Regions from separate parts of the Microbulbifer salipaludis genome, predicted to be linked through region 1. Evidence: predicted binding sites of a transcription regulator. Region 1 holds the regulator's gene; the other holds the start of a gene.
What was found. Region 1 encodes sigma-54, which starts transcription at its own class of promoters, with help from an activator protein. Its sites were predicted from a motif close to TGGCACANNNNTTGCNNT; they were not measured.

Region 1 (4,394 bases):
CGCCTATGAAGTCGACGCCGAGCGCGTCACCTTCTTCCAGTTTGCGCGGCGGGATCGGGCCGACCTCACCGAGCCACGCATGATGTTCTACCAGGGCGAAGACTCCCGCTGGCGCACGGAATCGCGCTCTGGTGTCGCCTACAACAATGGGCAAAGGGTCGTACTGAAGGGGGATGTCTCCATCAAGGAGCTGCCGGGGCCAGGTATTACCCTGCGGACACCGAAAATCGAAATCAGGCCTCGCGAAGAATTCGCCGAGACTGACAAAGTTGTTACCATTACCGACGGCCCCAACCTCACAACCGGCAAGGGCCTGCGCGCCGATCTAAAACAAGACAAGGTGGAAATTCTGTCCGATGTGGAAAGCCGCTATGAAGTCCGCTAATGCCGCCCGCACACTGCTCGCAACCACGTTGGCGGCGGTGGTCGCGCTGGCCAGCCTGCAGGCGCAGGCTCTACCCAATGATCGCCAGCAGCCGGTGAAAGTATCCGCCGACAACCTGGAGGCCAACCGCAGCAAAAACCTCTCGGTCTATAGCGGCAATGTGGTCATTACCCAGGGCTCCCTGCAGATCCGCGCAGACCGGGTTGAGGTACACGGCAATGCCAGCGGCGAAATCCGCAAGGTGGTCGCCATCGGCACCCCCGCTCACTTCCAGCAGCAGGTGGAAGAAAGCACCAGCCCGGTCAAGGCGCGCGCCCGGCGGATTGAATTTCTGGTGAGCACCGATGCCCTGCAGCTGACCGGTGAAGCCTTCGTCGACCGGGACGGCAACACCCTCTCCGCCGAGCGCATCGATTACGACCTCAATAGCGAGCAGATGCAGGCCCAGGGCCAATCGGAGAAGAAGCGCGTGGAAATGATCTGGAAGCCCGAAGCGCAGCCCGCCCCCAAACCGGTCGAAGACGGCCAGTAGGCCATCCGCCCCATGGGGCCAGCGCCTGCAGAACTCACCAGACAGATGTGGCCATTGCCACTGCACTAGATAGCGGAATTCGCCATGCCGACGCTCAAAGCGTTACATCTCGCCAAGCAGTACAAAAAACGCAAAGTCGTTCAGGATGTGTCCGTGAGCGTATCCAGCGGACAGGTGGTGGGCCTGCTGGGCCCTAATGGTGCCGGCAAAACCACGTGTTTCTACATGATCGCCGGCCTGGTCCAGGCGGATGCCGGCCAGGTCATGATCGACGACGAAGATATCACCGGTCTTTCCATGCACGGCCGCGCCCGCAAGGGCATTGGCTACCTGCCTCAGGAAGCATCGGTATTCCGCCGCCTGACCGTGGCGGACAACATTCTCGCCATTCTCGAAACCCGCAAGGACCTCAACCGTAGCCAGCGTATGGCGCAACTTGAGGCCCTGCTGGAGGAATTCCACATCACCCACATCCGCGACAGTCTGGGGATGGCGCTGTCCGGCGGCGAGCGCCGTCGCGTTGAAATTGCGCGGGCCCTGGCGACCAACCCCGCCTTTGTCCTGCTGGATGAGCCCTTTGCCGGTGTCGACCCCATTTCGGTCAACGATATCAAGCAAATTATCCGCCATCTGCGGGACCGCGGTATCGGCGTACTGATTACCGACCACAATGTGCGCGAAACCCTGGATATCTGCGAGACCGCATTTATCGTCAGCGAGGGGCACATCATCGCCTCCGGCGACCCCAGAGACGTAGCAGAAAACAAACAGGTGAAAGATGTCTATCTGGGACACGAATTCACCATTTGAGCGGTTTTTTAGGGGTTCATCTTCACGATACCCCATTCTGTAGGCCGCCATTACACACAGAAACCTTGTGACCGGATCCACAAAATTTTTCGGCATGCTTATTGCTTAAGCTGCCTCTTGTGTTCCGATTTGCCGCAAGGTAGTCTGCAGGAAATGAGCTTTACGCCGCCGCATCAAGCATCAAATCTGCTGCGGCGGGCCAATGCCAGAATTTTCTGCCGGCAAACCCCCATATGAAGCAGTCACTCCAGTTAAAACTCGGCACACAGCTGACGATGACACCGCAGTTGCAGCAGGCGATCCGTCTGCTGCAATTGTCGACGCTGGATCTGCAACAAGAAATCCAGTCGGCCCTCGACAGCAACCCCCTGCTGGAATCCGACTTCGAAGAACACACCGGCGAGCCCCATCAGGACCAGAACACCCCTGCGCAATCCGAAACCAAAGAGCCGGAGACCCGCGCGCAGGAAGCTGCCCGCGAGACGCAGGGCGAGTCTACGGCCGATGGTGACTGGAACAGCGAAATCCCGGACGACCTGCCAGTCGACACCCGCTGGGACGATATCTACACCGGCGGCAGCTATACCGGCGGCGATGGCGATGAATACGCGCTGGAACAGCGCAACGCGGCCTCCGAAAGCCTGCAGGACCACCTGCTGTGGCAACTGAACCTGACCCCGCTGACGGATATCGACAAGCTCATCGGCGAAACCCTGATCGACGCCATCGCCCCCAACGGCTTCCTCGACGCGGACCTAAACGAGGTGGCCGCCACCTTCGAGGTGGAAGCCGACGAAGTACTGACCGTACTGAAGACCATCCAACAGCTGGAGCCCGCCGGCTGTGGTGCCCGCGACCTGCGCGAGAGCCTGCTGCTGCAACTGCGCCAGCTGCCGGAACAGACCCCATGGATGACCGAGGCCCTGCTGGTGGTGAGCCAGCACCTCGACCTGCTGGGCAAGCGGGACTTCCGCCAACTGACCCGCCGCACGCGGCTCAACGAGTCACAGCTCGGCGAGGTCATGCGACTGATCCAGACTCTCACCCCCTACCCGGGCGAAGCCTTCGGCGGTGAAGAGCCCCAGTATGTGGTGCCCGATGTGATCGTCAGCCGCAAGCACAACCGCTGGGTCGTCGAGCTCAACCCCGAGACCACGCCCAAGCTGCGCATCAATGACGCCTATGCCTCACTGATCAAGCGCGCCGATAACTCCAGTGACAACAACTATCTGCGCGACAACCTCCAGGAAGCGCGCTGGTTCCTGAAAAGCCTGCAAAGCCGCCACGAGACACTGCTCAAGGTGGCCAGCTGCATCGTGGAAAAGCAGCAGGGCTTTTTTGAACTGGGGCCAGAAGGCATGAAACCCATGGTACTGGCGAACATTGCCGAGACCATCGGCATGCACGAGTCGACCATTTCCCGGGTGACCACGCAGAAGTACATGCTCACGCCCCGCGGTGTCTTCGAGCTGAAATACTTCTTCTCCAGCCATGTGAGCACCGACTCCGGGGAGGATGCCTCGTCCACCGCCATCCGCGCCCTGATCCGCAAGCTTATTGATGCCGAACAGCCGCGCAAGCCGCTGTCGGACAACAAAATCACTCAGGAGCTGGACTCCCAGGGCATCAAGGTCGCGCGACGTACAGTGGCCAAGTACCGTGAATCCATGGGCATTCCCTCGTCCAGCGAGAGAAAACGACTGGTTTAGCGAGGGCAGTCACATATGGAAGCACTCTTCGCCTTCGTGTGTGCGCTTTCTGTACAACCAATGGCTATACATTGAGTGTATCCTTCCATTCTGGCGCACTTCCTAGTAGGGTTGCCGCCCTGTGCGGGGGTCCAGCCAGATTTGTGTTGCACCCGATGAGGAGAAATCCATGCAGATCAATATCAGTGGCCACCATGTAGACGTTACTCCGGCCATTCGCGATTACTGCCAGACCAAACTGGACAAGCTCTCCCGCCACAATGACCTGATTACCAATACACAGGTCATTCTTTCCGTCGACAAACTGATCCAGAAAGCCGAAGCACGGGTTCACGTGAGCGGCAACAAGGATATTTTTGCCGATTCGGAGTCTGAGGACATGTACGCAGCGATCGATTCGCTGACTGACAAACTCGACCGGCAACTGCTGAAACACAAAGAGAAGTTACGCAGTCACCGCTAGTCGTAACATAACCAGGTTACCGGCTGGCCTGCACCGCTAGATCATCAGTACGTTATGACATTGGAAGCATTACTCTCTCCCCGCCTGAGCCTTTGCCATCTGGCGGGGAGCAGCAAAAAAAAGCTGTTACTCAACATCGCCCAGGCGATTTCCGAGCAATATCCCGATCTGGATTCCGACACGATCTTCAACCAGCTGGTTGCCCGGGAGCGCCTTGGCTCTACCGGCATCGGCGAAGGCGTTGCTATCCCTCACTGCCGCCTGCCCGGCTGTGCTGGCCCGATCGGCGTACTGTGTACCACATCCCCGGCGGTGGACTTCGATGCCATCGACCGCCAGCCGGTGGATTTGCTGTTTGCCCTGCTGGTGCCCGAAGACTCGGACCAGGAGCACCTGGACACCCTCGCCGAAATTGCAGCCCTGTTCAGCGATAGCCGTGTGCGGGAAAAACTGCGTGCGGCCACCACCAGCGATGAACTTTACGCACTGGCCATC
Region 2 (4,394 bases), 380 kb from region 1:
TCGACAAGCTGAAAATCAACTTCCACGTATTCCGCGTCGGTGATTACAAAGACTTTATCGAGCCCTACACCCGCGATGACATGTCCCCGGCCTCGCGGGAAAACAATGCCCGCTGGCTGCACCAGCTGTGGACCGAATACACCGAACAGGTGACCGGCCTGCGCAACCTGCCCCCCAATGCGATCGACAGCTACATTGCCGACCTGCCGGAAAACCTGCGCGCCCAGGGCGGCAGTTGGGCGGATGCGGCACTGGCCAATAAATTTGTCGACAAACTGCTCACCCGCCGCGCCGCAGTGGCAGAAGTACAGGAGCTGGTCGGCGTCAGTGACGCCGACAAGTCCCAGTACAAAGCAATCAATGCAATGGACTACTTGCGCCAGGCCAAGCTGACCGACCTGCCCGACCCGCGCCACCAGGCCGACAAAATTGGCTTGATCAGTGCCGCCGGCGCCATCATGGATGGCGAGGCTCCCGCCGGACAAATCGGCAGCGCTACCCTGGGCAAACTGATTGCGGAGGCGCGGGAGAAAGAGGTCAAGGCACTGGTACTGCGCATCGACAGCCCCGGCGGCTCAGCCTTTGCTTCCGAAGCCATCCGCCAGGAACTGCTGGCCACCCGCGAAGCGGGCATCCCGGTGGTCATTTCCATGGGTAGTGTGGCGGCCTCCGGCGGTTACTGGATCGCCGCAGGCGGCGACCGCATCTGGGCCTCCCCTTCCACCATCACCGGCTCGATCGGTGTATTTGGCGCCTTCCCCACCTTCGAAGACTCCCTTGAGCATCTGGGTATCTTCAACGATGGCGTCGGCACCACGGAACTCGCCGGCACCATGCGCCTGGACCGCGCGCTGCCCGAGGCTGCCGCCGATATCCTGCAGCAGGGTGTTGAGCACACTTACGCCCAGTTCCTGCAGCTGGTGGCGGGAGCCCGCAACAGCACCCCGCAGGAAATCCATAAAATTGCCCAGGGCCAGGTATGGACCGGGCGCACCGCCCACAAACTGGGCCTGGTGGATGAGCTTGGCAACCTCAAGGATGCCATCGCGGATGCCGCGCAGCTGGCAGAACTGGAAAAATACGAGGTGGTGGAAATCCAGCGGGAGCTGAGCCCCGGTGAAAAGCTCATGCGGGCACTGGCGGAAAACGTCGATGCGAGAATCGCCGCCAGCGTTGAGCAGAACCTTCCGCTGGGGGCCTGGTTCAGCAGCCTGCAGCCGGCCCTGCAGCCCCTGGCTGAACTGAAAACTTTCCAGGATCCACGCGCGCTGTACGTGCGCTGCATGCACTGCATCGCACCCTGATTGAAAATACTCCGCTGTACCCTGTGGTGCAGCGGAGCCTCCCCCTCTTTCTCTTTCTCTTTCTCTTTCTCTCCCTCCTCCTCTGCCGCTTCCGCCCCGGATACAAGGGCCCACAGAGACCGCACCACCCTCGCCGCACTAAACTTGTGCAGCTAAAATTGCAACGGGCAGGCAGCGAACCATTTTGAGGCGTTTTGAGGCGGATTACCGCACCCATTGACGTGACGGGATGAATTTCTTGCCAGTCAGCCGGCTACAAGCACCGCCATAGCTCACTTTTTTCCGTCTGGCACTATTTTTGGATTGTCATAGTAAAGCGCGGGCCCTGACGTACAGCCCACTGAGCGATAACTTGCACACATCAACCCGGAATCGAATGACACAATTACACAGCGAGGCACACCCCGAAACAGACATTCAGTGGCTTATTGCCAGTGATCTCGACGGCACCCTGCTGGACCACTTCAGCTATTCTCATCAACCCGCTGACGCAACCCTGGCCGCCCTGGAAGTGAACGCCATCCCCGTTATCCTCAACAGCAGTAAAACCCGCGACGAGATGCTCGTCCTGCGGCAGGCCCTCAACAACCAGCATCCATTTATTGTGGAAAACGGCTCGGCCATTTTCATTCCCCGGGGATATTTCCCCAACAAGCCCGAACTGGCACGGGAAGACGCCGAATTTTGGATTCTTGAGCCCGGTGCACGGCGCCAGGATATTCTCGCGTTCCTGGCCAAGGACGCGGAAAAAAACGGTGCACCCTACCTCAACTTCGATAGCGCCAGCACAGAGGAAATTGTTGCCGCCACCGGCCTGGCCACGCACGAAGCGGAAAGAGCCAACCAGCGCGATTATTCCGAGCCGCTGTTATGGCAAGGGGACGAGCAGCAGAAGCTGGCGTTTGCTGCCCGCGCCAATGCTGCAGGGTTTTCCACCCTGCAGGGCGGCCGCTTCCTGCACGTGCTCGGCCAGACCGACAAGGGGCGCGCCACCAACCTGCTGAAGAAAACCTACCAGAACTACACCCGGCGCGAATGCCGGCTGATTGCCAGCGGCGATGGACCAAACGATCTCGACATGTTGAATGTTGCCGATATCGCCATCATCGTCCGCTCTCCGGCGCATCCGCCACCGGACCTGCCCTATCACCCATCTCTGCTCGTCACGCGCGAGACCGGACCTCAGGGGTGGGCGGACGCCATTGGAGACATCTTCGCAGCCGACTCGCCCTACCCCGCGCAGATGCGCAACTAACCAGACGTACAAAAGGAAGCAATCCGTGACCGACTTTTTTCAGAATGGCGACATCACGACCCTGCACAACCTTTCCAACCGCAGCCTGGAAGATATGGAAGCGGATCTGATGCGTTTTTCCAGACAACGCCCCATGTCCCTGCTGCTGCCCTCCCTGTATTCAGAACTGGAAGGCGAAGCCCTGCCCCGCATCCTCAAGATTCTTGCGGAAGTGCCCTATCTGTCGGAGATCGTGATCGGCCTCGATCGAGCGGATGAATCCCAGTACCGCGATGCCCTCAAACAGTTCAGCATTCTGCCGCAGCATGTGCGGGTACTGTGGAACGATGGCCCGCGCCTGCGCGAACTGGACGCGCAACTGCAACGGGATGGCCTGGCACCCATGGACGCGGGAAAGGGGCGCAATGTGTGGTATTGCCTCGGCTATATTCTTGCCTCCGGCCGCGGCGAAGCCATCGCCCTGCACGACTGTGACATCGTCACTTACGATCGCATGTTGCTGGCGCGCCTGTTCTACCCGGTCGCCAACCCCCAGTTCAGCTACGAATTCTGTAAAGGCTATTACTCCCGCGTGGCTAACGGGAAAATCAATGGCCGCGTCTGCCGGCTGCTGGTCACGCCACTGATCCGTACCCTGAAAAAAATCTACGGACACACCAAGTACCTGGAATACATGGATAGCTTCCGTTATTCCCTCGCCGGTGAGTTTTCCTTCCGCCGCGACGTGGTCAACGACCTGCGCATTCCCAGTGACTGGGGCCTGGAGATCGGCGTACTGTCGGAAATGTACCGCAATTACTCCACCAACCGACTGTGCCAGGTGGATATCGCCCACGCCTACGACCACAAACACCAGGATGTTTCCTTTGACGATGAGGACTGTGGCCTGTCGAAGATGTCCATCGATATTGCCAAGTCGTTTTTCCGCAAGCTCGCCACCCAGGGCACCGTGTTTTCTTCGGAGACCTTCCGCAGTATCAAGGCTACCTACTTCCGCATCGCGCTCGACTTTGTCGAAACCTACCGCAACGATGCCATCATAAATGGCCTGAATTTTGATATTCATAAAGAGGAGCAGACCGTGGAGCTCTTCGCCAGCAACCTGGTTAAGGCGGGACAAGCATTTCTCGACAACCCCATGGAAACCCCGTTTATTCCCAGCTGGAACCGGATCACCAGCGCCGAGCCCGGTTTTCTCGAGCGGCTGAAACAGGCGGTCGAGGCGGATTATGAGGAGTACAACGGGTAACTGCCCAACCTGTTATCGGGTGCCAACTAACCAGACTCAATCACTGCAGGGAAACCGGGGGAGACCGTGAGCCATTCAAACGCGCCATTGCCGATCAAGGAGGTACTGCACCAGAAGGTGGTGGACCACCTGACGTTTATCTACCCGGACCTGGAGATCGAACCGATCGCCCAGGAACTGGTGCATACCATGCGGCTCGACGAAGATTGCCAAAGTCCCCTGGCCCATAAAAACCTGTGGGACCAGACCGACATTGCGGTAATTACCTACGGCAACAGCATCATCAGTGACCATCAGCCGCCCCTGAAAACCCTGCACCATTTTCTGCAGGCGCACTTCCCAATGCTGATCAATACGGTGCACATACTGCCGTTCTTCCCCTACACCAGTGACGATGGTTTCGCCGTTTCTGCCTACAAACAGGTGGATCCGCCACTGGGCGACTGGAACGATATCCTGCGCATCAGTACCGACTTTCACCTGATGGCGGATCTGGTGATCAACCACTGCTCGTCACGGCACGAGTGGTTTGTGAACTATCAGGAGGGGCGCGAGCCCGGCGTTGGCTTTTTCGTGGAAGCAGATC

Region 2: the regulator sigma-54 is predicted to act here: its motif matches at 1,592-1,609, upstream of JF535_RS09350 (HAD-IIB family hydrolase).

What each region holds. Positions count from the first base shown of each region.
Region 1 is NZ_JAEKJR010000002.1:506,881-511,274, reverse strand. It holds gene lptC (LPS export ABC transporter periplasmic protein LptC) at 1-385, shown strand, start outside; gene lptA (lipopolysaccharide transport periplasmic protein LptA) at 372-917, shown strand; gene lptB (LPS export ABC transporter ATP-binding protein) at 1,002-1,727, shown strand; gene JF535_RS07790 (RNA polymerase factor sigma-54) at 1,961-3,436, shown strand; gene hpf (ribosome hibernation-promoting factor, HPF/YfiA family) at 3,606-3,899, shown strand; gene ptsN (PTS IIA-like nitrogen regulatory protein PtsN) at 3,954-4,394, shown strand, end outside.
Region 2 is NZ_JAEKJR010000002.1:882,895-887,288, reverse strand. It holds gene sppA (signal peptide peptidase SppA) at 1-1,304, shown strand, start outside; gene JF535_RS09350 (HAD-IIB family hydrolase) at 1,681-2,559, shown strand; gene JF535_RS09345 (glycosyltransferase family protein) at 2,585-3,808, shown strand; gene JF535_RS09340 (alpha-amylase family glycosyl hydrolase) at 3,875-4,394, shown strand, end outside.